DNA from 3 places in the Cylindrospermum stagnale PCC 7417 genome. Region 2 is predicted to be linked to each of the others. Evidence: predicted binding sites of a transcription regulator. Region 2 holds the regulator's gene; each other region holds the start of a gene.
What was found. Region 2 encodes HrcA, which represses chaperone genes, less so after heat shock. Its sites were predicted from a motif close to TTAGCACTCNNGANTCNNGAGTGCTAA; they were not measured.
Positions count from the first base shown of each region.

Region 1: the regulator HrcA is predicted to act here: its motif matches at 1,959-1,985, upstream of groL (chaperonin GroEL).
Region 3: the regulator HrcA is predicted to act here: its motif matches at 6,092-6,118, upstream of groES (co-chaperone GroES).

Region 1 covers NC_019757.1:2,394,785-2,404,852, reverse strand. The annotation lists gene groL (chaperonin GroEL) at 223-1,926, opposite strand; gene CYLST_RS09765 (MraY family glycosyltransferase) at 2,085-3,167, shown strand; gene fabG (3-oxoacyl-[acyl-carrier-protein] reductase) at 3,274-4,038, opposite strand; gene trxA (thioredoxin) at 4,260-4,577, shown strand; gene prmA (50S ribosomal protein L11 methyltransferase) at 4,707-5,627, opposite strand; gene serA (phosphoglycerate dehydrogenase) at 5,774-7,354, opposite strand; gene CYLST_RS36765 (DUF6888 family protein) at 7,831-8,067, shown strand; gene CYLST_RS09735 (DUF6887 family protein) at 8,068-8,346, shown strand; gene CYLST_RS09730 (Uma2 family endonuclease) at 8,650-9,414, opposite strand; gene panB (3-methyl-2-oxobutanoate hydroxymethyltransferase) at 9,466-10,068, opposite strand, start outside.
Region 2 covers NC_019757.1:4,784,821-4,794,888, reverse strand. The annotation lists gene CYLST_RS20115 (SDR family NAD(P)-dependent oxidoreductase) at 1-129, opposite strand, end outside; gene crtW (beta-carotene ketolase CrtW) at 910-1,674, shown strand; gene CYLST_RS20105 (hypothetical protein) at 1,703-2,383, opposite strand; gene hrcA (heat-inducible transcriptional repressor HrcA) at 2,396-3,493, opposite strand; gene CYLST_RS20095 (rhodanese-like domain-containing protein) at 3,933-4,292, opposite strand; gene CYLST_RS20090 (DUF3352 domain-containing protein) at 4,418-6,052, shown strand; gene CYLST_RS20085 (hypothetical protein) at 6,216-6,710, shown strand; gene CYLST_RS36035 (hypothetical protein) at 7,063-8,259, shown strand; gene cysE (serine O-acetyltransferase) at 8,388-9,155, shown strand; gene CYLST_RS20070 (L,D-transpeptidase family protein) at 9,158-9,853, shown strand; gene CYLST_RS20065 (Npun_F5749 family FMN-dependent PPOX-type flavoprotein) at 9,855-10,068, opposite strand, start outside.
Region 3 covers NC_019757.1:236,138-246,205, forward strand. The annotation lists gene CYLST_RS01065 (DUF6439 family protein) at 1-210, opposite strand, end outside; gene CYLST_RS01070 (sll0565 family protein) at 306-668, shown strand; gene asnS (asparagine--tRNA ligase) at 671-2,062, shown strand; gene CYLST_RS01080 (Rpn family recombination-promoting nuclease/putative transposase) at 2,209-3,030, opposite strand; gene CYLST_RS36310 (hypothetical protein) at 3,052-3,177, opposite strand; gene CYLST_RS01085 (hypothetical protein) at 3,363-3,725, shown strand; gene CYLST_RS01090 (response regulator transcription factor) at 4,409-5,086, opposite strand; gene CYLST_RS35670 (hypothetical protein) at 5,432-5,569, opposite strand; gene groES (co-chaperone GroES) at 6,137-6,448, shown strand; gene groL (chaperonin GroEL) at 6,567-8,207, shown strand; gene CYLST_RS01110 (HNH endonuclease) at 8,464-9,210, shown strand; gene CYLST_RS01115 (DUF4351 domain-containing protein) at 9,342-10,068, shown strand, end outside.

The sequences.
Region 1 (10,068 bases), 2.4 Mb from region 2:
GGAAAATATCTTTACATTTATTCAAATTCATTTCCTTGCTTCAGCAAAGTTAAATTTTTAGAGGTGTTATCTTAAGTATTATTCCCAGAAATTTAAATCTTGTGGCTATCATTTAGACAAAAAGCTTTTATAGTCATTTTACGTAAGTGACGATAAAAAAGCAGTTTGCCTTTTACAAGACAAACTGCTGAAAAATATTTGATTAATTTGGGAAAGGGTCGATTAGAACATGCCCATGCCGCCCATGCCGCCCATGCCGCCCATACCGCCCATACCGCCCATACCGCCCATGCCGCCCATGCCGCCCATGCCGCCCATGCCACCAGCATCAGGGCCAGCAGCAGATTTCTTCTCAGGCTTTTCGACGACGAGGGCTTCGGTGGTTAAGACTAGACCAGCAATAGAAGCGGCGTTTTGTAAAGCTGAACGCACAACTTTGGCTGGGTCAATAATGCCTGCGGCAATTAAGTCTTGGAATTCCCCAGTAGCGGCGTTATAGCCGATATTGAAATCACTTTCCTGCACCTTAGAGACGATGACAGTACCTTCAACACCGGCGTTGTCTGCAATTTGCCGTAAGGGAGCTTCTAGTGCGCGGGCGACGATTTCAGCGCCAATTTTTTCTTCAGCATCGAGGCTGTTTTTAATGGCCTCTATCTTGGAAATCAGGTGAATCAGGGTCGTTCCACCACCAGGAACAATACCTTCTTCGACGGCGGCTTTGGTGGCGTTCAGCGCGTCTTCAATCCGCAGTTTGCGGTCTTTGAGTTCGGTTTCGGTGGCTGCACCCACTTTAATTACTGCTACACCGCCAGCTAGCTTGGCGATGCGCTCTTGCAGTTTTTCTGTGTCATAGTCAGAATCAGTTTCTTCCAATTGCTTGCGAATTTGAGCAACTCGCTTTTGCACTTCTGGCTTGGTGCTGCTACCGGCGACAATGATGGTGCTTTCTTTGTCAATCACAATTTTGCTGGCAGTTCCCAGCATTTCTAAAGTTGCGGTATCCAGGTTTAAGCCGATTTCTTCAGAAATTAACTGTCCGTCGGTGAGAATGGCAATATCTTGTAACAAGGCTTTGCGGCGATCGCCAAATCCCGGTGCTTTGATCGCAGCTACAGCCAGCACACCCCGTGCTTTGTTGACTACCAAGGTCGCCAAAGCATCGCCATCCACATCTTCGGCAATGATCAGCAAAGGTTGACTATTACGGGCAACTTTTTCTAGGATCGGTACTAAATCCTGGATGCTGCTGATTTTTTTGTCGGTAATCAGAATGCGGGCGTTTTCAAATTCCACCGTCATCCTGTCGTTGTTGGTGATGAAGTAGGGGGAAATGTAACCCCGGTCAATCTGCATCCCCTCAACTACTTCTAGTTCGGTTGTCAGGGATTTGGATTCTTCAACGGTGATGACGCCGTCTTTGGTGACTCTCTCCATTGCTTCAGCCAGCATATTGCCGACTTCTTCATCATTACCAGCTGAGACAGTGGCGACTTGGGCGATCGCACTTCCTTCTACTGGCTTCGCTAATTTAGCAATTTCCAGCACCAAAGCCTCAACAGTTTTATCGATCCCACGCTTTAAGCTTACTGGGTTAGTACCGGCAGCAACGTTCTTTAACCCTTCTCGAATCAAAGCCTGTGCTAAAACTGTGGCAGTTGTGGTGCCATCCCCAGCAACGTCTTTAGTTTTTGACGCAACTTCCTGAATGAGTCTCGCGCCAGTGTTTTCTAGAGGATCTTCTAATTCAATTTCTTTGGCAACAGTGATACCATCGTTGACAATTTGGGGTGCGCCAAATTTTTTTTCTAAAAGGACATTGCGGCCTTTTGGCCCCAAGGTGATTTTCACCGCATCAGCCAAGGCGTTAACACCCCTCTCAAGGGCCCGCCGCGATTCTTCATTAAATGCAATAATTTTCGCCATGTTTCTTTTCTCTAGCGCTTCCATTAGACAATTTAGCACTCACAGGCAAAGAGTGCTAATCGCCCCAGCCACTCAAGTTAACAAATTGAAATAAAAAAATTGATTAATATACAGTTGATGCTCATGTTGGATACTGGCAGTAATGCTTGAATTGGGAGATGAATCTAGACAACTCCCTTAAGTCCCTCGGTATTGCTAACCCTAGCGGCACCGGCTGGTTGGCGGTAGTATTTACGTTTCTCTTGGCTTGGCTTGTAACGTGGCGTTTAATGCCGACGGTACGCAAATTCGCTTTGCGGGTAGGTTGGGCTGACCAACCCAACGCGCGGCGACTCAACCGAGAACCTTTACCCAATGCAGGAGGTTTGGCTATCTATGCGGGAGTGATTGCCGCATTAGTACTAGCTAGCCTTTTACGACCGATCGAACTCCAAAGCGTATTAGCTCAGGTGCTGACGATTCTATTGGGGGGTTCGATATTAGTACTTGTGGGCTTTATCGATGATCAATTTGGCTTACCCCCCTCGGTTCGCTTATGGGCGCAGATAATCACAGCACTGTTGCTAGTTGCTAATGGCATTAGCATCAAAGTCACTTTTGGCACACCTATCGACTCGCTTCTATCAATGTCCTTGACAGTGTTGTGGGTAGTAGGAATTACCAACGCCATCAACTTGATGGACGGTATGGATGGTTTGGCAGGAGGAATCAGCTTTATTACCGCCATGAGTTTGTTAGGGGTTTCCGCCCAGTTTAATAATCGGGCAGCTGCGACTTTAGTTCTGGCAGCTTTAGGAGGAGCTGCACTGGGCTTTTTGCGCCACAACTTCCACCCCTCACGTATCATTATGGGTGATGCTGGAGCGTACTTTTTCGGCTATGTGCTGGCGGCAACTAGCATTTTAGGCAAACTCCAACAAAACACAGTCTATGCTCTTGTACCCACAGTTTTATTTCTGCTGTTGCCAGTGCTAGACACCACTCAGGTGTTTGTCCGGCGACTCATGGCAGGGAAAAACCCTCTTAGTACCCCAGGCAAAGACCACCTACACCACCGCTTGCTTGCTTGGGGATTCTCCCAACGCCATGCCGCCTTCACCCTTTGGTCAATTACCTTAGTTTGTAACTTGTTGGCAATGAGAATACAAGGTATGACTTTGCCAGTGATGCTGACCTGTGCCATGAGCATTATTATCTTTTTAGGTTTTACTGTCTGGCAAAGAATACGCCAACAGTCCTGAGTGGGGAATCTTGAGTGCTGAGTTCTGAGTTGACAACTGGAAACTTTTTTCCACTAAACACTTTTAATTTTCTTGGCTGACTCAGCACTCAGTAAGTAAGCAATATCTAGGCCATGACCATGCCGCCATCAACGTTAAAGACTTGTCCGGTGATATAGGCGGCTGCGGGATCAGCTGCGAGGAAGCGTACCATGCCAGCAATTTCTTCTGGTGTACCGTAGCGACCTAGAGGTATGTAGTTGAGAATCTCATCGGCTTTGAGATCATTTGTCATGTCGGTGGTGATGAAACCAGGGGCGACGGCGTTCGCGGTAATCCCACGGGAGGCAAGTTCTTTGGCGACGGTTTTGGTAAAGCCGATAACCCCTGCTTTGGCGGCGCTGTAGTTTGCCTGACCGGGATTACCCATTTGTCCAGCAACGGAGGCAATGTTGATAATTCGCCCAGAACGTTGCTTAAGCATAATTTTACTGACAGCTTTTGTACATAAGAACACACCAGTCAGATTTAGGTCTATGACTGCTTTCCATTCTTCCAGTTTCATTCGCAAAAGCAGTGCGTCGCGGGCAATACCAGCATTATTGACTAAGATATCGATGCGCTTGAACTTGTCGGTAACGAGCTTCACAAGTGCGTCTACTTGATCGACTTGGGAAACGTCAGCTTGCAGGGCGATCGCAATTCCTCCTGCTGCCGTAATTTCTTCTACTACTTTGTCAGCAGCAGCGCTAGATTGGGCATAATTTATAACTACCTTTGCCCCTTGTGTGGCTAATTCTAATGCGATCGCTCGCCCAATCCCCCGCGAAGCTCCTGTAATAATTGCAACTTGGTTTTGTAAGCTTTGCAAATTTTCTGGCATCAGTTCCATTAAATTATTCCTCAATATTTTGAATTACTGCGCTAATTATCTTATGGCGATTTGTACCAGTAACTGAGATGATTTCAGATTTTAGCTCGCTATCCTCCAGAAAATAGGCTTTTGAGATAGGCGGCAAAATTGCGAAACAATAAAAACAAGATGATGTTGCACCGATTCTATTTACTAAGAATTACCATTGAAACAATCAATTGAAAATTGGTGTGTGTCAAATGACAACTAAAAAGCAATTCAACAGCTTTGAAGAGATGCTGTCTGGTTCTGATGTACCTGTGTTAGTAGATTTCTATGCTGACTGGTGTGGTCCCTGTCAGATGATGGTGCCAATTTTAGAGAAAGTCAATAATCAACTGAAAGACCGTTTGCGTATTGTCAAAATAGACACTGAAAAGTACACGGAGTTGGCAAGTCAATATCAGATTTCTGCGTTACCAACCTTAGTACTGTTTAAGCAAGGTCAGCCAGTGGAGCGAATTGAAGGTGTAGTGCAAGCAGAGCAGTTGGTGCAACATCTAAAAACGCTCATTTAAAATAAAAATCTCTAGTAGGGCGATCAGGATTTTTATCGCCCTCACCTCGCTATGAATAAAAGCCTTTTCTAATATCCAAGCGGCGTCCAGTGGTTGATAACCACTGGCTCAAACCGAATGGCAATGTATTTAAGAGCGTCGTGCGTTCAAGCAACACCATTCTTTCCTTTTCCACAGGGTAGCAACAACCCAGCCATTTTGCTCTAAGGCATCAGCAACAGCTTTAGATTGTTCTAGCAAAATGCCACTGAAAATAGCCCAAGTGGTGAGTTTGACGATCGCACTCATTTCTGGAACTAACTCAATAATCACATCAGCTAAAATATTGCAGACGATGCCATCCACTGGTTTGTCAATCAGCTGCTGCAAAATCTCTACACTCCCCTCAATCGCCACCAAGCGTTCTGGGTTAATATCGTTGAGTGCGCGATTGCTGCAAGTTGATTGCACCGCCAAAGGGTCAGTATCGATTGCATAAACTTTCTCCGCTCCCAATAGCAACGCCCCAATCGAAAGAATACCGGAACCACAGCCAATATCAGCAATTACCAGACGTTCGGGTTTTTCTCCTCTATCAACGAAAGATTGAGGAACTTGACTCAGCCTCATTTCCAGAGATTCCAAACACAGCTGGGTTGTGGCATGAGTGCCTGTACCAAAGGCTACACCAGGATCAAGCCGAATCACCAGCCGTTCTAAGGATTCTGGTAATGGTAGCCATGCGGGGTTAATCAGGAAGCGATCGCCTACTTCTTGAGGTTGCCAGTATTGTTTCCAACTACTAGACCAATCTTCTTCATCAATCAAGTGCCAGTGTAGGGCAGGAGATAACCGTCCTACACAAAGGGCGTCTTGACGCAGCCGCAGGGACAGGGCCGCTAAATCTAGTAGCTGTGCTTGAAATCTTGGTAGATATCCCTTTACAAAGAAGGAATTACCTTTGGTTTCACTAGCTGTACCACGGCAGCCAAAGTCCTCCAGTCGCCAAAAGATAGAATCTTCTAGGTCTGGCTCACATAAAATCTTGAGTTCCCACCAGGTGTTTGCCATAGAATTTTAGATTTTAGATTTTAGATTTTAGATTGGGGACTAGGTAATGGGTAATGGGTAATGGGTAATGGGTAATTGTTTTTTTCCTCTTCCCCAATCCCCTATTACCCATTACCTATCAAAAATCCAAAATCCAAAATCCAAAATTAAAGTGTTACTGTATACGCATCCCGAATCCCAGGTACTTTAGTAATTTCATCCAAAATACCATCGGGTAAAGGGTCATCTATACTCAGAGCCATTACCGCATCACCACGGACGATTTTGCGACCTACCTGCATACTGGCAATATTCACATTGAAACTGCCGAGTAGGGAACCGAGTTTGCCAATAATTCCTGGCATATCGCGGTGCAGGGTGAACAGCATATATTTGCTGGGGGGGACATTAATCGGGAAACCATCAACGTCAGTGAGGTGGATTTCTTTTTCACCCAACAAAGCACCAGTGACAGAGTGAGTACCCAAAGTCCCTGTAGCTTCCAGATGCAACGAGCCGGCATAATCGCGAGCGGAGGCATCCCGCGTTTCAATTACCCGAATTCCCCTTTCTTTAGCTTCTATGCTGGCATTGACATAATTTACCCGTTCCCGCAGGGCTTGGTAAAGTAGTCCTTTGAGGGATGCTACTACCAAAGGCTGGCTCTTGTTGGTTGCTAGTTCACCTTGCAGTCGGACATTAAGTAATTCTACCCGTCCGCCAGCCAGTTGGCCTACCAAGTTACCCAAGGTTTCTGCTAACTGCATATAGGGTTTGAGTTCTTCCAACACATCGGGGCCGAGTCCAGGAATGTTGACGGCTGAACGCGCTGGTAGTCCCAAAAGGACATCGCGAATTTGTTCGGCGACATCTATAGCTACATTTACTTGGGCTTCTGCGGTGGAGGCTCCCAAATGGGGGGTGAGGATCACTTCTTTACCTAGCGATCGCAAATCAGATTCACCCAGTGGTTCTGACTCGAACACATCTAAGGCTGCACCCGCTATTTTACCCTCTTTAATCGCCGCTGCTAAAGCCGTTTCATCAATGATGCCACCACGGGCGCAGTTAATAATTCGGGCTGTAGGTTTCATCTTCGCCAAGGTTGTGGCGTTGATTAAGTGGGTGGTTTCCGGGGTTTTGGGGATGTGTAGCGTGATATAGTCGGATTGCCGGAAGAGCAAATCTAAATCCACTAACTGACAACCAATCTGTTCGGCCCGGTCTGTGGAGATAAAAGGATCATAAGCTAGCAGTTTCATCCCCATCGTCCTAGCTACAGCCGCAACATGGGAGCCAATTTTACCTAAACCAACAATGCCGAGAGTTTTTTTGTAGACTTCCGCACCAATAAAACTATTACGATCCCATGCACCGCGTTTTACTGAAGCGTTAGCATCAGGAATATGACGAGACAAAGATAGCATCATCGCCAGTGCGTGTTCAGCAGCAGCGATTGTGTTCCCCTCTGGAGAATTTACGACTACAATTCCGTGACGTGTGGCAGCGGGCACATCTACATTATCCACACCCACACCAGCACGACCGATGATTTTTAATTGGGTGCCAGCTTCAATAATTTCTTGAGTGACGCGAGTACCAGAACGGATCATCAGCGCGTCGTACTCACCAATAATTGCCACCAGTTCTGCTGGTTTTAAATTTGTTTTGACATCAACTGTGGCAACTTGGGAAAGAATGTCAATTCCAGCTTGGTCAATAGTATCGGAGACAAGAACCTTGGACATGATTACTTCATTTTAAAGTTACAGGTTTTGCTGTAGACGACCTTTAAGTTTAGTCTTTATCAGTAGCCATTCAGCAAAAATTATTTGTTTGCATATCAATCAAGCTCACCTTCATCCACGCTTCGTAGTGTTGGTAATGAGAACGTCAGTTGAAGGGGTGAATTTGGAGAAGTGCCTCCTAGGAGGAGAAGATCAGTTGCTGTTGGCGCCACCCTCTGGGTAAATATAAACGATAAATCGCCCCAACCCCTAGATATTTATTAATAGTTAAGAGTTAGCAGAATTTTTGAGCGCAAAGCGGCTTTCCTACTTCGGTTATAAGCCTTTATTCTTGACTGGACAGCACCCGATGACGATTAACTAGCCTGTTGGCGATTCTAAACTAGCACAAAATCCTAGAACACCAGAGATTCCACCACAGGTGTATCTGTTAAAGATATAAACCGACAGGAATTAAGGTATAAACACGGTATGGCTTGTTATTACCCAGTTACATACAGCTTAAGATAATTTATGTCACAATTGAGGAAACTGCTATTAATCCTACCGTTGCACAAGCCATAACCTGTCTTAGAGTCTGCCAGATGTTGTCTAACAGCTATAGAAACATCGAACTATTCCGTTTTGACGAACAAACGAAAGTTGTATTCATTTTCGCAGGTGAGGAGCTTCAGATTGATGTACTCCCTGATGGAGCTTGGAGGTTTAATTAGATGTCCAGCCCGAATTTTGAACAAATGACAAACAGAGAACTCAGAGCTTATGCGCTTGCACATCGGGACGAGCTTGAACCTCTGCGTGTATTATACAGTCGTCGTACTCCAGACTCGGAAGCTACATTTTATGGGCCAATGGCGACAGAAGACGGTGTACCAATAGAAGAAAATATTAGGTTAGCTGAGAAGGCTATTCAGAAACGAGCCGCGTCAGACAGACAGCATGATCAAGAGGACTTACCAAGAAAAAAACATCAGAAAAAAACATCCCATTAGCAAGGCACAAGGGGGGAAGAAAGAAATCAAATCAATCAAGAATCTCAAAACCAATAAATTATTGGAAATCCTCACGAGAGGAATATTGCTAGTAATAGGTAATAGTTTTATTTAACTATTATCTATTAGCACCAAAATTTCCCAAAATGTAGACTATTATCTGAAACTACTTAAACATAAGCTTATGACCTTAGCCAAATCTCGATTTTGTTGGTTATCCTTTATTCAATAGCCATTATACCTAAATTAATTAAGCAAAATTACATAATATAGCAGCGGGCTTTTCGGCCCGCACTACAAAATTTACAACAATTCAGGATCAACGCCTAGCTCGCGTAACTTAGCTGCTAATACCTCAGCGCGTTGGCGTTCTTGTTCAGCGCGTTGGTGTTCTTGTTCGGCACGTTGGCGTTCTTGCTCTGCTTGTTCGTTACTCCACAACAGCAAATTGCCTTCCTTATCCCACCACCGCAACCAATTTATAGTTTGACACAATCTTTCACCTTGCCAAATTCCCAGAAATAGCTCTAATTCAGGAATCCAAAAACGTCCATTGCTGTCTGCTAGTTGCAAAGTATATTGTCCATTAAGCTCGTGTCGCACTTCCAAACTTGGTTCATAGGGGTCATAGGTAACGTAAGTAGGAACCTTGAGAACCTGTTCGTAGAAATAGAGCTTACCATAAGGCGGAGTGGAACGAACTGAGAGTTCTCCACCTTCTGTATCTGACAGAAATTCCATCACCACAGCAACAGGTGTGCCTTCTAAGTTTGGGGTATAACTCCGACGCACCACATTAGCGGCTACAGGCTGTACTTGAGGCACATAAAACCAGTCGGGAGCTTTGACGATAATTTTTTTGTTAACTGTGGCGACAAGTCCAAAATTAGAGCCAATCAGCATCTGCGGTTGAATGCGTCCTGTAGCTCCCAAAGCATCGGTGAGTGCCGCCGCCAGAGGCGGTTGCTGAATATTTTCCACTGGGTCATCAGGTAAAATAAAGTCGGCCGGGAGTGCTTCCCAAGTGACAATTGGTTCTTTTTGGATGGGGTGAGTTTGTAGAACCATAGAACTACTCCTAAGTATGTTGCTCTTGCCTTAACATTTAGTTGCATTCTACTATTCTGGGAATTTGCGCTCTTTTACTTCCACAGCATAGTCCTGGACGGCTTTGGTAATTGTCTCTCGCAGATTTGTATAAACTTTGGCAAAGGGTGGCTGCTTTTCTGTCAGTCCGAGTAAATCAGAAGTAACTAAAACCTGACCATCACAGTCGGAGCCTGCACCAATCCCAATAGTGGGAATACGGAGTTTTAGAGTTATCTGCAATGCCAACTCAGCGGGGATATGCTCTAATACTATGGAAAATACACCGGCTTGTTCTAAAGCGATCGCTTCATTTAAAATCCTCAGAGACGCTTCCTGAGTTTTTCCCTGTTGTCGCAAACCCAGTTGATGGACTGATTGGGGTGTCAAACCAACATGACCCATCACCGGAATTCCCGCTTGCACCAACCGCTCCACGGTTTCTAACATTGCGGGATGTCCACCCTCTAACTTTACCGCCTGGGCCCCGGTTTCCTTCAACACCCGCCCAGCCGAGTGCATCGCTTGTTGGACACTTTCTTGATAAGTCAAAAATGGTAAATCTACGACGACTAAAGCGCGTTTCACTGCACGGCGCACAGCTTTGGCATGGTGCAGCATCTCTTCGAGAGTAAT
Region 2 (10,068 bases):
CGCTGTAGCTTCCAAGCGTTCAGTTTGACGGGCTGCAAGTACGAGGTCATATCCTTTCCGGGAAAATAAAAGCGCTGTTGCTTTGCCAATGCCTTGAGACGCACCTGTAATCAGTATTGTAGGAGCCATACTCTAAGTTTGAAAAAAATTATTTTATTTTCTGTCTATCAGTTTGGGCAAAAACTCTGTAAAAACCTTCTGACTTTCGTTAGATTTGTCGTGGCATAGAGAGGATTATTTTTTTGCTTTCATTGCCAGCATCGTCTAGTAACTCTAGTCAAGACACCTCTACTCAATAGGTTATTTTTTAGCCGAGGTTTTTCCTGAAAATATGCAAAGATTCATCCTTTAGACTTACTTACATTTTGATATTAAGGCAGATGCCGCTAATTCATTAGGTCAAGATAATGAAAAAGTATTTTATTTTTCAGTAAAAAAATTAATGTGTCTTGACAAAAGCGATATAACTGAAAACACAAATAATCAAATAGATCGTAATGCCTGAAAGCATTTTTAGCACTGGCATCGGTTTTATGGCTTACCTATTTTGAGATATCAACGGTTGAGTGTAATGCACAAATTACTCCACTTCATTTCCTACAATTTTCAACTTACGATTGACGGTCTTTGTTGCAGGCTTCAGATCTTTACAAAGTAACAACGCGCTAACATTGGCTACTTGTGATACCTAAGACAGCAGTTTTGCCACCCATATTACCCGACCTCTCAACTGAAAACAATTTTTGTATGGCGGCCGTATGTGCAATAATACTTAAAGCATCTTAATAATTCTAAACATTTTTAGATTATTGACACTATCCACTAATGCACTTGTCTAGCTGGTGGCTGGTGCTTTTACCATGACTATGTTTTGGGAATTTTCACCTGAATTCTACGCGGAGTAAAAACGTGATCGATTTAGAACAACCACCCAGTCTTCAAATAAAACTAGCCCCGGTACTAAAAACTAAATCACCTTTTGGGGGACTTTCCATTGCTATTGTCATTATTAGCGTCTGGGCTATTAGCCTGGGTTTCCTACTTTTCCTTGACATTTCTCAGTTCAAATTCTTGATGTTAATGCCTATCATAGTTTGGCAAACATTTTTATATACGGGATTATTTATTACAGCTCATGATGCCATGCATGGGGTAGTGTTTCCCCAAAATACCAAAATAAACCATTTTTTTGGCTCATTATGCCTTTTTCTTTATGGTCTTTTACCATACAAAACACTGTTAAAAAAACATTGGTTACACCACCACAATCCAGCTAGTGAAATAGACCCTGATTTCCATGATGGTAAACATGCAAATTTCTTTGCTTGGTATTTTCATTTCATGAAGAGTTACTGGAGTTGGCGGCAAATTATCACCCTAATAATTATTTTTCATTTTACCAATCGTATCCTCAATATACCCAGTGATAATCTAACTTACTTCTGGGTAATTCCCTCGATTGTCAGTTCATTACAATTATTTTATTTTGGTACTTTCCTACCACATAGCAAACCAATAGGCGGTTATATTCAGCCTCATTGTGCCCAAACTATTAACCGCCCAATTTGGTGGTCATTTATTACCTGCTATCATTTCGGCTACCACAAAGAGCATCATGAACACCCCCATGCTCCTTGGTGGCAGCTTCCAGAAGTTTATGAAATGTCTAAATAATTTCTGTGCTTGGGTAATTAAAAATTGCTTAGTTTGCGGCTAGTTGTTGCTGATTGGTTATTAATTCGACGCCAACTTCTGGTAGAGGTGGACGTACACACAAATATAATAAAGGGCCGAATAGAGGAATCAAAGCAAATAGCCAAAATAATGGATGATCTTTCCAACCACGACGCGCCATATCATCTCCCAGCAATGCCGGAAATAATAGGCTAAGTAGACAGAAATCTAAACTCATCACATGGATAAAACGGCTAGTTTGCCACTGTTGGATAAAATTTACCCAATCTCCTTTTTGTAAACCATAGATAACTAAAAGAGCTGCGCCTATAGTTAGGGCAATTCCAGTGAAGCGGGAATCTAAAAGTTTGATAAGGATATTCTTTTTGCCAATAAACTGTTTATTTGATTCTCTTAAGGCTAAATAAGGCAATAGGGCAAATGCGCCAACGCCAAAAGAAGCAGTAGCAAACGGCCAAGCGGGTACTTTTTGGCATCTACCATCAGTAAACAATACTGTGCTGTAGATTAAAGGCCAAATGCCCATAATATTGAATAGGGCAATAACTAAAGGGTTAATGCCTTGCAACTGACCGGTGGAAAGATTTTTAATTAACTCGAAGGTATCGGGTTGGTCGGGAGGAGCAAAGAAAAAGGCATAGGAAATAAATCCTAGCCATAGTAAACTAAAGGCAATGTTTTTCGGCATGATTTAAGCTAGTTAACTGAAAGCTTCTGAGAGGTAATCGGCAGCAGCAGCTACAACTGCGATCGCACTTTCATAGTCTAGACGCGTTGGCCCCAAAACTCCCACACTGCCAACTGGTACAGAACCTCGGCGATAAGTAGAAGTAATCAACGTGCAGGTGCGTATCGGTTCTAGAGGGTTTTCTGCACCAATCCGAACCGTTACCCGTGACTTACCCAAGTCCTCCGGCTCTGATGCCTCAAAGATTAATCGCCACAATTGGTCTTGTTCTTCCTCCAGCAGGTGGATAATCGTTTTCACTTGCTGCAATTGGGAAAATTCCGGCTGACGCAAAACTTCAGCCACACCCCGCACCATAATTTGTGTCGCAGATGGTGCCAGAGTGCGACGAGTTAATTCTGCCACTGATTTTTTTAAGAATTCGCCATAGCGTTGGAACTCTTGATCTAATTCACTCCAATCTAGGGTAGCTAATTCCAACAGACTCCGCCCCCGTAAGTGGCTATTCAAAAAGTTAGTAACTATCTGCAACTCGCGATCTATTACCTCTGGATCTGGCTGAGTTTCTGCCGATTCTGATAGCAAATCCATTAACTTAGAATGTGTCTCGTAACCATCTGTCACCACAATCAGCATGATTCTACCCGCTTCAATTTGCATTAATTGCAAATGTCGCAACTGAGCCGTGTGAGTTTGCGGCATGGTAATCAAGCTAATGCAGCCGCTTAAAGTTGCCAAAATTTGTGCGGCTCCTTGCAGCAGAGTTTCCAAACTCCAATCTTCCCAATGGAGTCGCTTTTGCAGTGTGTCTTCTACCTCTTTAGCTAAAGCTTCTGTTCGCGGAGCGGACGCTCCAGAAGGTGTAATCAACTGGTCAACATACATCCGATAACCAGAATCAGAAGGTATTCTGCCGGCTGAGGTGTGGGGTTGGTAAAGTAACCCAGATTTTTCTAAAACGCCCATGACATTGCGAATAGTGGCGGAACTTACACCCAGGTCAAACTCCTCAATCAGAGCTTTGGAACCCACAGGCTCTGCTGTAGCAATGTAGTGGCGTACAGTTGCCCAAAGTATATGCTGTTGTCGATTGGTCAGCTGGACTTGCATAGGTGATTTTTTGCTGAAGGCAAATCTTAATCAAAATTTGAAAAAAGTTGTGGATCTAACCACAGAAAGAATTTAATAATAATTAATTTTTAAGGATAAATTATATACTTCTATTATAGTAAGTAAACACTAAGTTCCCCTTCAGCATTTTTCGAGATAATTTTCAGCTAACAGCTTGCCTGTTGCCACAAAAGCTGTAGTTGAGGGTTAAATCCGCTATTTTTCCGTATTATCCCATAATATTTCACCATAACCTGTATTTTTAGATACGGATTTTTTCGATTGGGGAAAGAATGGCTCTGGAAATGTCTCCAAAGCCAACATTACCAAGCTTTTAGACCATAATCGAGATTTTGTCCTTGATAGCTTCAGAATGGTGAATAGCTGAGGCAAGAGTTCACCCCGTCTGGTTTTTGCGTTATGTTTCGGCAATCAGCGGTTAATATTGGGGAATGGAAGGGTCAACTAATATAGAGTAGGCCGCAATACCACCTCCAATATTTTTAACATTTGTAAATCCTTGAGCAACTAACCACTGACACATCTGGGCAGAGCGGATACCGTGGTGACACAGCACTAAAGTTTCGGCATCGGCATTGAAGCGACTCAATACTAGCTCGCTCCACTCGGCAAATTGACTCAGGGGAAGGTTGACAAAGCCTTGAATACTAGCTGTGTCAACTTCTTGGGGTTCGCGCACATCCACCAACTGAATCCCCTGCTCGCCTGAAGACAGACGTTGTGCTAGTTCCTCTACACTAATTTGGCTAAAGGTTTGACCAAAAGAATTCCCTGTCATGCAATTTTTCTAAACAATCATATATTATTCATGTTGGCAGAAAAGCCGGAAAAATGCTGCCGTCCAATCCCTAGAAGCTGCTTTTGTACCATAAGATCAAAAACGGAGCATTTACTAGGTCTAGCGTGAACAGGCAAAGCTCATTCTTTGGTTTCCTAGTAGCTGGTGCGATCGCGCTACTACTAATTGGTATTACTGGCTTTTACTGGTTTTTCGCCAAAACTCCAGTTAACCTCGTCGCTTCTACCGGACAGCCTGGTGCTGCTATATTCGTGTCGAAGCTGGCCCCTGTGATGGTGTCATTGCTGGCAAATCCAGACCGTTTGCAGGCGTTGGAGCGTGATGGAGAACTTTCCCAACTCAAAACCAGTTTATTGGCTAAAAGTAGCATAAATTACAAACAAGATATTCAACCTTGGCTAGGCAAAGAAATTACACTGGCTGTAACTACTTTAGACATTGACCGTGAACCAGAAAACGGACAGCAGCCGGGGTATCTGATGGCACTAGCAACGGAGAAACCGGAGAAAAGCCGCGAGTTTGTCGAGTTGTTGTTTTCCCGACGGGTTTTAGCTGGTGCAAACTTAGCCGTTGAACAATACAAGGGCGTGAAGCTGATTTATGACAACCAGGAAAATTTAGCTGGTGCGGTTGTTGGAGATAAATTTGTATTGTTTGCTAATGATCTGAAGGTGCTGCGAGCCGCGATTAATAATGTCCAAGCGCCTGATGAGAATTTGACCAGTTCTGCCAAATATCAAAAAGCCACTCAACAATTGCCCAAAGGTGCTGTTGCTTTGGCTTTTCTGAATCTGCCCACGGTGGCAGCATGGCAAGGTTTACAACTATCAGAACCAACATACGACAGCCAAATAATTTCTCTGGTATTAAACCCTCAAGGATTGCTAGCGGAAACCACTTTTCTGAGTAGATCAGAAGTTGTTCCCCCATCGCCACCACTTTCTCAGCCTGTAGGAGCATTAAAATATATTCCAGCATCAGCGGGGTTGGCAATTTCCGGTGCGAATTTGCGGAATTTAGGTGATAGTAATCTCGCTCAATTCTGGAGACAAGCAACTGCAACTATATATGGTTCTGGGGAAGATGCCCTTGTTCGATTGGCTCAACCTTTGGTAGATATTCAAAAACGTTGGGGTATAAACTTGGCGTCGGATATTTTTAGCTGGGTTGGCGGGGAATATGCGATCGCTTTATTGCCTAGTGCAGGTAAAACAACTCCTGCTTGGGTGTTTGCGGTGGAAAAATTGCCGGCAGTAGTAGAAGGCGTTGGGCGTTTAGATGCGATCGCCTCAGCCAATGGATTCAATATTAGCTCTCTCACCCTAGGAAAGCAAAAAGTCTCCGCCTGGACAGAGTTAACAGCTGCGACTAAAGACCAATTATCCCTCACCGTCGAAGCCAAAGTTAAGGGGGCACATACAACCATAGACAATTACGAAATTTTTACCTCTAACTTGGAAACGATGGATAAAATCCTCACAGCTAAGGAAACCGCCTTAATTGACAATCCCGATTTCCAAGATAGTGTTGCACTCATCCCCCAACCGAACCAAGGCTATATATATCTTGACTGGACAAAGAGCAAAAGTCTCTTAGAGCGTCAGCTACCGATTCTTAAATTTGTGGAAATATTAGGTAAACCGCTTTTCAATAATTTGCGATCGCTCACAGTCAGTAGTTATGGTAATGAGACAACAGCCCTTAAAGGCGGCGTCTTCTTCCAACTCCAGGGGCGATGAGTTAAACGACAAGGGAAGCGGGGACACTTTTGAATCCCGCCTTCTCTGTTGGGAAAAGCACCCTTTGTGTCACCTTCCAATGTGGCACACACACTGGAAAATCACAGTTTTTCCCATAACAATAGTATATATAATCACGATAAGAGCCTATCGGAGGGCTGCTATGAAATATCGTCGCCCCCAAATGTTTTTCCAAGCAGGCTGTCTTTTGGCTATGGTTACGGCTATTACAGCAACACCGACAATAGCTGAGACAGCAGCAAATTTTGCTACCCTCAAGTTGTTACCAGATTTTAATCCAGCACAAGGTATAGTTTCTGGCTATACAGGCGGTTCTTACTCCTTATCTGCCATTAGCAACCGCGATCGCGATAAGAAAGCCTGTATTGGCTTTGCTGACCCCACTCCCGATCACATCCTAATTTTGGACAAAGACTTTGCTCAACTAAAAATATTAGTCAACAGTGGTGGGTACGATACAACTTTACTCATTCAAGGGCCAGAGCAAACAACAATTCGTTGCGGTGATGACACTGGTAAAAGTAAAGATGCCAGCGTCAGCGACAGCAAATGGAAAAGTGGCACCTATCGGGTTTGGGTAGGTACATTTAATCCTGGAGTTAAGGGTAACTATACTTTGACAGTACAGCAGCCATGATTGGGAAGAAGGGGAATTGGCAGAAATAGCGTGATATTAGCTCTTTCACCATCCCTAATCCCCATTACCTTTTTCCCAATTACTCATTGAAAGGCGATCGCATCCAGTACGCTGTGCAACATCGCTACACCCATTGACGTGCTTGATTTTTATATGAAGCTTTTTTTCTTTACTCAGAGAAAAAACAACGTGGGGTATATATTGAGTGGGAAGACAGTAAAAATACTAGAGGACTGGGTAAATGTATAGCAGACAGCACAGAACCTCCAAAAATTCTTCCAATTCTTCTGACACACCAGCACCGAATCAATTCGCGCCGCGTCGCTTTGTCGTTCAGCCCAAAACAGAGGAAGTGAAGCCAGCACAAGACCAAACACCAGATGCACAGGCTAAAGCCGAAAGATCAAAGGAAGTTGGTAAGAGTTTCATTGATGGAGCGATATTTGCTTATCGTCCAATACCACCAAAGCCACCAAGATTGCAGATGAAGCTCACCGTCGGTCAGCCAGGCGATAAGTATGAGCAAGAAGCAGACAAAATGGCTGCAAATGTAGTGCAGCAGATTAACGCCCCTGAGAGTGAAAGTGTCCAGCGCCAGACACCAGAAAACGACAAAGACCGAACAATAGGCAGGGCTGGGTTACAACTTTCACAGTCGACTCAGGCAGCACAACTGACCTCTAGGCAGGGTGAACCCTACATCCAATGCAAGTTATCACCAGAAGAAAAAAAGGGGTTTGGAACAGTCATTCTGCAACTAAAAGCAGAATTTAAGTCGTTCACTGAAAACAAAGATATCTCTAAACCAGTTAAAGATGGCTTAATCAGAGACTTTGATACTATCAAGATAGCATATGAAGCAGAGAATACTACTAGTGAATCTTTTAGCGATCTATTAAATCAATTTAGTGAAAAGCTTGATCAGGTCAAACAATATAGTGAAGCTTTAGACGAAGCAAAAAAAATCTTTGCCGCAGGTGTGGATAATAAACAGGCAGAAATTGAACTTGAAAAGCGAATTGATAATTTTGAGTTCAACCTTAAATATGAAGAGCTGTCTGATATTGTTCAGGAAAGAGGAGCAAATACTCTGAACTCTTTGCTGGAATTGGCTAGGCGACACAGGAAGGAAGATTTGCCTACTGCTAAAGTTAAAGGTAAAGCGGTTCAAGAACCTTTGACAAAAGAAGAAGAACAACAAGAAAAAGCGAAAGAGAGTGCTGGATCGTATGTAGGTTTTAAAACACTGGAAACAGTCCCGTATCGGGTGAATGTTTACGGAGAAGATTACACCTATTCAGATCCAGAAAAGACGGTGCAGAAGGATATTGTCCGGATGTACGAAATCAAATGGAAGCCCAACCCAAAAACGAACAAGCAGCATGGCCCTTGGGTGCTTCATATTCACTTCACACTAAAGGATAAGTTAACTGTTGCTCATTTCAAGCGATATAAAAACCATGCAGCGGGAGCCGGTACCAATTTGACAAACTACGATGGCGACATCGCCAGGATGTTCTACAATGCGGCCAAAAACCCCACCTGGTAAAAGTATGTGGCTTGAATAAGTCTTACCCCACAAATCCCACATTTCTTTATTACCAAGTTTTTATTGAGAACACCTGGGACGATAATATGGGAGAGTAGCTTGTTTTGCTTATCCTTGGGTACTATCTCGTGCTATCTACACTCCGTGTTGACTTCCGCATCATCTTTGAACGTGACCCGGCTGCTCGTAATTGGTTAGAAGTTTTGTTTTGCTACCCCGGGTTGCAAGCCCTGCTATTCCATCGGCTCGCTCACTGGCTGCACAGTATTGGTATTCCCTTTATCCCTCGTCTGATTTCTCACATAGCTCGATTTTTGACAGGAATTGAAATCCACCCTGGCGCTGCAATTGGGCAGGGGGTGTTTATTGACCACGGAATGGGCGTGGTGATTGGCGAAACAGCGATCGTCGGGGACTATGCCCTGATTTATCAAGGTGTCACCCTTGGGGGTACTGGTAAAGAAAGCGGCAAACGCCATCCCACTTTAGGTGAAAATGTCGTAGTTGGAGCAGGTGCAAAAGTCCTGGGCAATATCCAAGTTGGGAATAATGTCCGCATTGGTGCCGGTTCAGTTGTGCTGAGGGATGTGCCTTCTAGTTGCACAGTGGTAGGCGTACCCGGTCGGATCATTTATCGTTCTGGAGTTCGGGTTTCTCCCCTAGAACACAGCAATTTACCAGATTCGGAAGCTGAAGTTATTCGCGCCTTAGTTGATCGAATTGAATCTTTGGAAGAACAAATCCAAACTCTCCAAAATCTTCATGTTCCGGCAAAAACTCCTGTCTTGGTGGGTATGTTAGCCCTCAAAGACAATGATTCATCACCACAAGATTCCCCCAAATGTAACCTCAGAGATAAGGCGATACAGGAATTTCTCGATGGTGCGGGCATTTAAACATGACTCAAGAGCCACTTAAGAAAACTTATTGGCATCGTCAACAGATACTCATAATTTTTCTGTCGTTAATTAGTGGCTCTATATTCTACCTGCTTCTAGTGCGATTAGGGTTGATATTTCCCCTTGGGGAACTTCCTGCGGTGTTGTGCATCCCCGCTTGTCCACCTGAATCACAGATGCACACGCCCCCAGCAGGAAACCAGTTATTAAATTATGACAAACCACTTGAGCAGTTAGTAACTGGAAATAATCAACAAAAAATTTCTCTCCTCATCGAGAAATCTCAACATCGATTGACGCTTTATGACGACCAAAAACCAGTCAAATCATACCCCGTAGTTTTTGGCACTAATCCTACTGGTGACAAGCGGGGAGAAGGTGACAGAAGAACACCGGAAGGAATTTTACAAATCCAAGACCTTTACCCCCATCCCCAATGGTCAAAGTTTCTCTGGCTTAACTATCCAAATGTGCAATCTTGGCGCAAGCATTTTCAGTCTAAGGCTAGTGGTGAGTTAGGTTGGTATATTCCCATTGGTGGGGAGGTGGGAATTCATGGTGTGCCTGCCGGTGCTGATAACATGATTAGCTATCGCCAAAATTGGACTTGGGGTTGTCCATCTCTCAAAAACCAAGATGTCGATGAACTATATCAATATGTGCAGAAAGGTACAGTTGTCGAAATTCTCCCCTAAATCAAGGATTAATTTCTTCACAAAACCAACTTTGATTTTCATCGAAACGGTAAATTCTTCTATTCTGCGGTTCACCACGCAATTCTAAATGGTCTACCTGTATTGGCTCAAATAGCAATAGACAGAAATTTGCTAGTGGTTGAATAGCATTAGGTGCTGGTGGTGAAAAAGCTTCTGGCTCTTTGACTCTCGGTTTACCCGAATCAGGCCAAGCG
Region 3 (10,068 bases), 2.5 Mb from region 2:
ACCAACAGCCTGTTCTAATCTAGCGATCGCTTCTTGTGGCTGATCTTTGAGCAGAAATACTAGGGCTGCTGCTACTTGTTCACTGGCACGGGAATTGCGGTTAGATTTGAGGCGATGCCAATCATTAGGGGAAATGGTTAGCCGTTCCATCAGGGTTTGAGCTAATTCTAAATTGCTTAATTCATTCAATTGACTGGTGTGAGGCGGCATACTTAGTCGTTCCTTGCTGAGTTCAAAGTCAAAATCTTGACAAATGACAAATGACAAATGACAAATGACTATTAGTCTTAGTTTACTACTTGTCAATGAAGCCGCCTAAAGAAACGCAACCGCACCTTGAAAATCCAGAACCAGATTTTGAAGCAGAACTGGATGAAGTAGAGCGATCGCTTGTAGCATTGAAAGAACGCTATGCTCAAGTGCAACGCGATCGCCTGCAAAAGGCAGAATGGCAACAACAGCGTCACCAATTGCAGCAACATAAGTACCAGACGCCAGAAATCAAAGCGGAGTTAAAGCACATTCAACAGCAGTTGCAAGTGCTAGAAATAAATTTAGAAAGCCAGTTATTTTCTTGGGGTAGCTTCAAGAAACCCTTCTGGCAAATCGTCCGCTTTGGTGGATTGGGCGTTATTATAGGCTGGATATTAAAGTCCTGTACTGGGTAAATATGGTAAATCGACGGATTGCAGAAATATTGCGAAGTGGTCAACCTGATGAGTCGCTGATGGTTCAAGGCTGGGTACGGACAAAACGGGAGTTGAAAGGGTTTGCTTTTATTGAACTCAACGACGGTTCATCCCTAGCTAATTTGCAAGTCGTGATCAATCAGGATTTACCAGACTACGAAGCCATCATCAAACAGCTGAACACTGGTGCTTCAGTCGAGGTGACAGGGGTGCTGGTAGCATCTTTAGGTAAAGGACAGCGGATTGAATTAAAAGCCCAGACGCTGAAAGTCTACGGTGACGCTGATCCCGAAACTTACCCCCTACAAAAAAAACGTCATTCCTTTGAGTTTCTGCGAACCGTGGGACATTTGCGATCGCGTACCAACTCCTTTGGTGCCGTTTTCCGCGTCAGAAATGCCTGTTCCGCAGCCATTCACCAATTTTTCCAACAACGAGGCTTTTTGTGGGTACACACACCCATAATCACCGCTAGCGACTGTGAAGGCGCGGGAGAATTATTTAGTGTTACCAGTTTAAATTTAAAGAATGTACCCCGCACAGAAAATCAAGAAATTGACTACAGCCAAGACTTTTTTAGTAAACCTACATATCTAACAGTTAGCGGTCAACTAGAAGCAGAAATTATGGCGATGGCGTTTACCAACGTCTACACCTTTGGCCCTACCTTCCGTGCAGAAAACTCCAACACTTCCCGCCACTTGGCAGAATTTTGGATGGTCGAGCCAGAAATGGCATTTTGTGACCTAGAAGGCGATATGGATTTAGCTGAAGAGTTTCTCAAGCACATCTTTAAATATGTCTTAGAAACTTGCCCAGAAGACATGGAATTTTTCAATCAACGCATTGATAATACCGTGTTAGCTACAGCCGAAAATATTATTAATAATCAATTTGAGCGTCTAACCTACACAGATGCAATCAAACTTTTAGAACAAGCCGATTTCAAGTTTGAATATCCTGTTAGCTGGGGCTTAGATTTACAATCAGAACACGAACGCTATTTAGCAGAACAACTGTTTAAAAAGCCAGTCATCGTCACAGATTACCCAGCGCAAATAAAAGCTTTTTATATGCGTTTGAGTGACGACGAAAAAACAGTCCGCGCAATGGATATACTCGCACCAAAAATTGGCGAAATCATCGGCGGTTCCCAACGGGAAGAACGGCTAGATGTATTAGAAAAACGGGTTTTAGCCCAAGGGATGAAACCAGAAGATTTATGGTGGTATTTAGATTTGCGCCGTTATGGTACCGTTCCCCATGCTGGTTTTGGTTTGGGTTTTGAAAGACTTGTGCAATTTATCACAGGAATGGCGAATATCCGCGATGTCATCCCCTTCCCCCGCACGCCGCAAAACGCCGAGTTTTAGCTTCTTTTCATGCTTTTTAGATGCGTCTCTTTACGCATCCTACGTAGCGTGCGTTCCCTAACGCACGAATTCCGACTTCTAATGACTGAAACTATACCCCATCTTTGCTGTTTTCTGTCCGTTAAGTCCTACTCCTTTCGTTAAAATCAAGATTGTTGAATCTCATTTTGTAAGACTTGAACTTGCTCAATAGATAATTCAGTAACTTGAGCAATTTGCTCTAAACTCATACCAATTCGCAACAAATTTAAAGCCAATTTTCTTGTTGTTTCGACTTTACCTTCGGCTTTACCTTCGGCTTTACCTTCGGCTTTACCTTCGGCTTTACCTTTAGCTTCGCCTTCTTCTAAGATTTGTTGATAAATGACTGATTCGCGCATAATCTCACTCCTTAAAATCTTGCTAATTACATCTTTCTTTAACACCAGACCTGCTAGAATGCCACTCGCAGCAGCTATATTTCTTTGTAGCTGTTGATCAGTAACTGCTTCAACTGCTTGCGCTACTTGGGTTAATACCATTGTAGGCTCATTTGTCTGAGTTAGCACAGCGAAGGGTAATAAACCGGGAACAGTCAGAAATTTGTCTGTCGGTTGTTCCCACAAGCGGATGACATCAAACTCATGGTAAGTTTTCTCTAATCTAAGATTGTTTTTATTGACTAATTCTGACCCTGTTTTTCTCAAATAGATGACTATTTGACGCATTTTTTTGTTAGGAAAGCGTCGATAAACCCTGACTCGATAATCTAACATCCGAAAAGGCATATCTTCGTCAGTGTCGGTTTGAAATTCGGTATGTAGAACTAATTCATCCGATTGTAATAATATTAATGAATCGGCTCTAATTGGTTCGTTTGATAATTCTGTAGGACTTAGTTCTGTTAATTTAATTGGTGAACCTAGTAACCAAGTTGCTAAATCATCCTTGAAGTTTTCGGCAATGAATTTACAAATATTGTCATACATGGCAATTTTAGAGAAATTGTATCAAGTATTGTTTATTAAAATTAAACTTGTTGGTGTTGGGTTTCGTTCCTCAAACGCCACTTCACTCAACTCTTGGAACCCCCACACGTGAGTGGCTCCCCAACCTACGGCTAAAACTTCACTCATAAACTATTAAACCCCTCTTTGCTTGCGGAGAGGGGATATTTTCAGGTATTCAAGCTGATGAACAGAGAAGAGAAGGAGGTGCTGAAAGCGTCAGAAGAACTTTATAATTTCTGGCAGCGATATCATCAAAGCCAATTATTGGTTTATTTGACAACGATATAAAAGGTAATGAACAGTTTAGTGGCTTGAATAAATCGTGCTTTGAAAAGCATGATATATCCAAAGATATCAGAAAACATCTTTCAAGAAATGCTTGGGGTATTTTGTTACCTGTTCCAGATTCACGTTCAATATTTGTCAGTCAAAAAAATACATTCCATAGATATTTAGCTATTGAACACTACTTTTCAGATGATTTACTAAAAAAGAATCATATCTATGGTGACCATCTTCCTGGTGGAAGTGAAGTTTTTGAAATAGGTGCAAATAAAATTAATTTTGCCAATCAAGTAGAATCTTTTGATGTTGGCGAGTTTGAAAACTTTAAATACCTGTTTGTAAAAATTAAGGATTTACTTTTAGCTTGTGATTCAAACAGAAATAACTGAGTTTGAGACAGTCGGAATCATCATCAAAGGTAACAGAGCGGGGATTAATCCGCAACTCTTTTTAAACCACTAAACTTATCAACCAAGGAACAGGATTAAGATTAGCAATTAGCTATCAAATTATTGAGAAACGTTTTGGTAAGATTCAATTCAAATCTGAACTTGGCTATGGGGCATAATTTGCCATTGAAATCCCAGTAGCACTAGTTGCTTAAGTGCCAACGCCCTTTTTATGCATAAAAAAAACACTATTCATCAAAATATTTATTTTTTTTAATTACTTTGAGCAGAGAAAAATAAAATTCCCATTTTAACAGTCTGATAACCTTAGCGGTTAAGGGTGACCTGCTCGTTTGGGAATCAGTAGAAAACACTATCAGATTTTACAAGTAATACTGGTATTTTTCCCAGTGACTTGTATGTCTGGGGGAATTTGTCCGAGATTCTACAGTTGCCAGAATTATGTGCAAGGACTATCTTATAAATTATGAATTATGAAGTATGAATTATGGAGTTCCATGCTTCGCTTCACAACTCATAATTTATCGGCTTCCAGGCTTAAGGCGAGAGAAGAAGATGAGTGATCAAGAGTAGTTTTGAGTTATGGCATCTTAACTCAGCACTCAGCAACGTCAGTTACTTCAAGTTCGTTCAAGCAAGGCACTAGCAAATCAGTGCTGTGTTTAAGCCATTTGATTTTCAATCGCCCACCGCGCTAGTTCAGTGCGGTTGTGGAGATTGGTCTTGCCCAACATATTGGACACATGGCTTTCAACAGTACGTTGACTGACATTTAATTCTTCAGCAATTTCCCGGTTAGCTAAACCTCTAGCTACAAACTGTACTACTTTCAGTTCGGTTGGGGTTAATTGCACATCGAAAGGAACCTGGATGCGAGAACCGTTTTCTCCTCCCTTTGCTTGGTGTTCTTTCCAACGGATAGTTTGCTTCAGCGAAGATTCTACTTGCGCTACGAGTTCTTCTGGTTCAAAAGGCTTGACCATATAAACGTCAGCACCTTTATTTAGACCTTTAACTCGGTCTGCGCTTTGCCCCTTAGCTGAAAGGAAAAGAACGGGAATCCAACTAGTACGTTCGTTTTGCCGGACCTGTTCCACAAAAGTGTATCCGTCCATTTCCGGCATCATCACGTCGCAGATGATCATGTCTGGAACGTCATGTTCTAGAATTTCCAGAGCTTCTCGTCCATTTTCCGCCGTGATGACTTCATAGCCCCGGAATTCCAAGTAATCCTTCACCAGCAAGATGAGGTTAGGGTCATCGTCAATCAATAGAAGTCGTTTGTGATCTTTCATGCTGGGCTCTTTCATAGCAGTGGCACTTGTTGCGCTTCGATCCATCAAGGTCTTGAATAGTTATCCTCTTTGGTGGATTATTGAGATGTTGTCTTTTTTCCCACCGAACTTGCTTTTGCTATCTCGGAGTCTTAGAAGTGGAGAGCACTTTCAAGAGATTTAGTAGCTCAAGCAGAAGTCTAGTAAGGATACGTAGAGCAGTAGTAATTATAATGCGCTATTATATATCGCTTTGAAAGGTGCGGGCTAAAAAACGCTGATTAAATCATAATCCTTCTGCTTCACAAGTTAAGTTTTGGCTCAAGATGACCCTAGCTCAAGACTAACCCGCGCTTTCATTTGCTTACTGCCATACAATATCCTTCGGATGTTTTGCCTCTATTCAGAGGTTCACGTTAAACCGGGGAAGTTTTTGGCGTCATGATGGCTTAAAAATGCGTATTCTTCCACCATCATTATGCCGATTAAGTTTTCTTGGATGATCCGCTCAATGACTTCCTTTCTTTGCTTGTCGATACCAGACCCCATCCGAGTAAACTACCATTATCGGCCCAGAACAACAAACACGCAAGCAGTTGGCTTTTGTCCTGAAGATGCAAATGGGACGACTCTCTTGCGGCTGGTTGAGTTTTAGCTCTCTCAGTCGCTTTTTTAAGTATTCCCAGAATTCCAGACTAGCTTGTTTTGAGCAGCAGTTTGCAACTGTTGAGTCAGAACCAATAAAAAGGCGTCGCTGAATCAATGCATGTTCAAGAGTTTCTACACAATTACTTAGGTCCTTACGTTCCAGGGATTTAGTAGCTTTGGGGATGGGATGGCTAGACTGGATCACTGTATTGTTACTCATCGAGCGGCTCCCTGATTACAGTTCTATAACAATTTCCCCACTTTGCAAATAAAGTTGTCTATATAAAAATATTCGTAACTTACACAACAGAACCCGAAAGATAGGAATAATTAAGTATTAATACTTTAAGTACCCTTGCCCTCTCCTAGTTCGGGAACCCGTACACCAGGTAATGTTGCTATTGCTAGGCTCTTTTCGCTAAATTAGCACTCAGGAGTTGAGAGTGCTAACTCTGGAGAAATATTTGTATGGCAGCTTTATCTCTAACCGTTTCTACAGTTAAACCATTAGGCGATCGCGTTTTCGTGAAAGTGAGCGCCTCGGAAGAAAAGACCGCAGGTGGTCTTTACTTGCCCGACACCGCCAAGGAAAAGCCCCAGGTAGGGGAAGTAGTCGCCCTTGGACCAGGCAAGCGTAACGACGACGGTGGACGTCAAGAATTGGAAATTAAAGTCGGCGATAAGGTGTTGTACTCCAAGTACGCTGGCACCGACATCAAGCTCGGCACAGAAGAATATGTACTGCTTTCTGAAAAAGACATTTTAGCAGTCGTGATTTAAATGGTTGATCAGGGGCTGCGGTGATCAAGTATTAGGACAGAGTGCCTAATCCCCAATTTCCAACCCCCAATCCCCATTTCAAGACAAATTTGACTTACCCCCTGAATTAGAGATATTTATGGCAAAGCGCATCATATACAACGAAAACGCCCGTCGTGCCTTGGAACGAGGCATTGACATCTTAGCTGAGGCTGTAGCCGTTACTCTTGGCCCCAGAGGCCGTAACGTAGTTCTAGAGAAGAAATTTGGCGCACCGCAAATCGTTAATGACGGTGTCACCATCGCTAAAGAAATCGAATTAGAAGACCATATTGAAAACACTGGAGTAGCTCTGATTCGTCAAGCTGCTTCTAAAACAAACGACGCTGCGGGTGATGGTACCACCACCGCTACAGTTTTAGCTCATGCGATCGTCAAAGAAGGCTTGCGGAACGTTGCTGCTGGCGCCAATGCAATTTTGCTGAAGCGCGGTATTGACAAAGCAACCGCTTTCCTTGTCGAGAAAATTGCTGAACACGCTCGTCCTGTAGAAGATTCTAAAGCGATCGCCCAAGTTGCAGCAATCTCGGCTGGTAACGACGAAGAAGTCGGTCAGATGATTGCTCAAGCTATGGACAAAGTCGGTAAGGAAGGCGTAATTTCCCTAGAAGAAGGGAAATCGATGACCACCGAACTCGAAATCACCGAAGGGATGCGCTTTGATAAAGGCTACATCTCCCCCTACTTCGCAACCGACGCAGAGCGGATGGAAGCAGTTTTCGATGAGCCTTACCTGCTGCTGACCGACAAGAAAATTGCCCTCGTACAAGACCTCGTACCTGTACTTGAGCAAGTAGCTCGCTCTGGTCGTCCTTTGGTAATTATCGCCGAAGATATTGAAAAAGAAGCTTTAGCAACCTTGGTGGTTAACCGTTTACGCGGTGTACTCAACGTTGCTGCTGTCAAAGCTCCTGGTTTTGGCGATCGCCGCAAAGCCCTTCTAGAAGATATCGCCATCCTCACCGGTGGTCAATTAATCACTGAAGATGCTGGTTTGAAGCTGGATAACACCAAGCTAGAAAGCCTCGGTAAAGCACGCCGCATCACCATTACCAAAGACAGCACCACAATTGTTGCCGAAGGTAACGAAGTTGGCGTTAAAGCCCGCATCGAGCAAATTCGTCGCCAAATGGACGAAACCGAATCTTCCTACGACAAAGAAAAGCTACAAGAGCGTCTCGCTAAGTTAGCTGGTGGTGTCGCCGTGGTGAAAGTGGGTGCAGCCACCGAAACCGAAATGAAAGACAAAAAGCTGCGTTTAGAAGACGCTATCAACGCCACCAAGGCTGCTGTGGAAGAAGGTATCGTTCCCGGTGGTGGTACAACTCTGGCTCACCTAGCTCCTGAATTAGAAGTTTGGGCTAAGGGTAACCTCAAAGATGAAGAGTTGATTGGTGCTTTGATTGTCGCTCGTGCATTACCTGCTCCTCTGAAGAGAATCGCAGAAAACGCCGGTCAGAATGGCGCTGTAATTGCTGAACGTGTGAAAGAGAAGGATTTCAACATTGGCTATAACGCCGCAACCAACGAATTCGTTGATTTGCTGGAAGCTGGTATTGTTGACCCTGCTAAAGTAACTCGTTCCGCACTGCAAAATGCTGCTTCTATCGCTGGCATGGTGTTGACAACCGAATGTATCGTAGTTGACAAACCTGAGCCTAAGGATGGCGCTCCTGCTGGCGCTGGCGGTGGTATGGGTGGCGGAGACTTCGATTACTAAGATTTTTTAAGTCCCCTAATTTTGAAAACGGCTGCTTCCGCAAGGAGGCGGCTGTTTTTTTTGTTTAATGAACCGCGAAGGCACGTATCGCTAAAGCGAAAGCTTCGCTAACGCGTAGCGTCTCGAAGAGATAGAGCGCGAAGAAAAATTGAAGAAAAATTAGTAAAAGTAAAAATTCTCTAGAGAAGAAGGAAGGAATAAAAAATACAATTATAATAAGCTTAATTAAGGGTATTACCGCATTTAATCAATAACTATGGCTCAATTTGAATGGTTTGAATTTACCCCTTTGTCAAAAGATGATTTTATTTCTCATTTTCAGGATAGCAAAATTAACATTGAATATTGCTATATCAGATGGTGTGAACTTTATAAACGTTGTGGTATGAGGTTTTATAGATACCAATATAATCGCCATTGTTTAGTAGAATTTCGTGAATTTTGCTATGAAAATCATATCAATATTAAGTTTATTGAGGAATTAGATCAAGATGAAAAGTATTATCAAAGCTGGCAAAAATGGAAACAAAATTCATCAGATTTAGAAAAACATTTTAACGGCCAGCAAATTTTAATTAAACAACTTTCGTATCCAACTGATAAAGAAGGACAACTATTACAAGATGTCGGAATTTTATTGATAGAAGATATAATCCAAGGATGGAATGGAAAAATTCAAACTGCTGCAAAAGGTTTATGGTTTAATTTAAATATTAATTCTACACCGGAAGAACAAGCTTATTTTAAAAAAATACCTTATTCAAATTATTTAAGAAGTTCACATTGGCGGCGTGTTCGCTCTGCCATGATTCTACTTGAGGGTGCTATTTGTAATGAGTGCCTATATCATCATGGTGGTGAATCTTATTATGGAACAGATTGGGATTCAGAACTTCAAGTTCACCATTTGCATTATAAAAACTTGGGTTGCGAAAGATACGAAGATTTGCAACTTTTGTGCAAACCACATCATAAACAAGTCCATTTAAATCTAACTAAATGATATTATCAACTATTAATTATGAAAATAGTAGGGTGCGTTAGCGACAGCATAACGCACCGCAATATATCAACAGAAAAAATTGGTTCGTCAACTTTGTGTAACGCACCCTTGGAATAGGAAAATAGAAAAATTTGAGTTACGATAATGCTTGTAAATATTTAGCTGAACAGTACCCTGCTGATTTTGTGCGTTGGTTGTTGGGGGTAGAACCGCCACAAATTGAAGTACTGAAAACAGAATTAACTCTTGAACCAATTCGCGCTGATTCTGTAACGTTTTTGCAAACAGCTAACCAAATTTTGCATATTGAATTTCAAACTTTACCCAAGTCTAAAACGCCGCTTAATTTCCGAATGCTTGATTATTCTGTCAGGTTGAAGCGTCAGTATAAATGTCCTGTTACTCAGGTGTTGATATTTTTGCAGGAAACTGATAAAGAGGTGGCTTTTACTCAAGAATACCGAGATAACACAACAACTCATCAATATCAGGTTATCCGTCTTTGGGAACAAGATTCAACGCCGTTTTTAGCAAATCCTGCACTGTTACCTTTAGCAACTTTGACGCAAACTGACTCACCACCAGCTTTACTAGCGCAAGTTGCGGAACAAGTCGCTACAATTCCAGATAGGGAGCAGCGCCAAAATATCGCCGGTTGTGTAGAAATTCTGGCGGGTTTACGGTTTGAAAAGGATTTGGTTCGTCAATTTTTGCGGGAGGATATTATGAAAGAATCTGTAATTTATCAAGATATTGTTCAAAAGGAAGCGTTTAAACTAATCAGCCGTCAGCTTAAACGGCGTTTTGGTGATATTGACGCATCATCACTTGAGCAGGTTCGCAATTTATCTGTTGAAG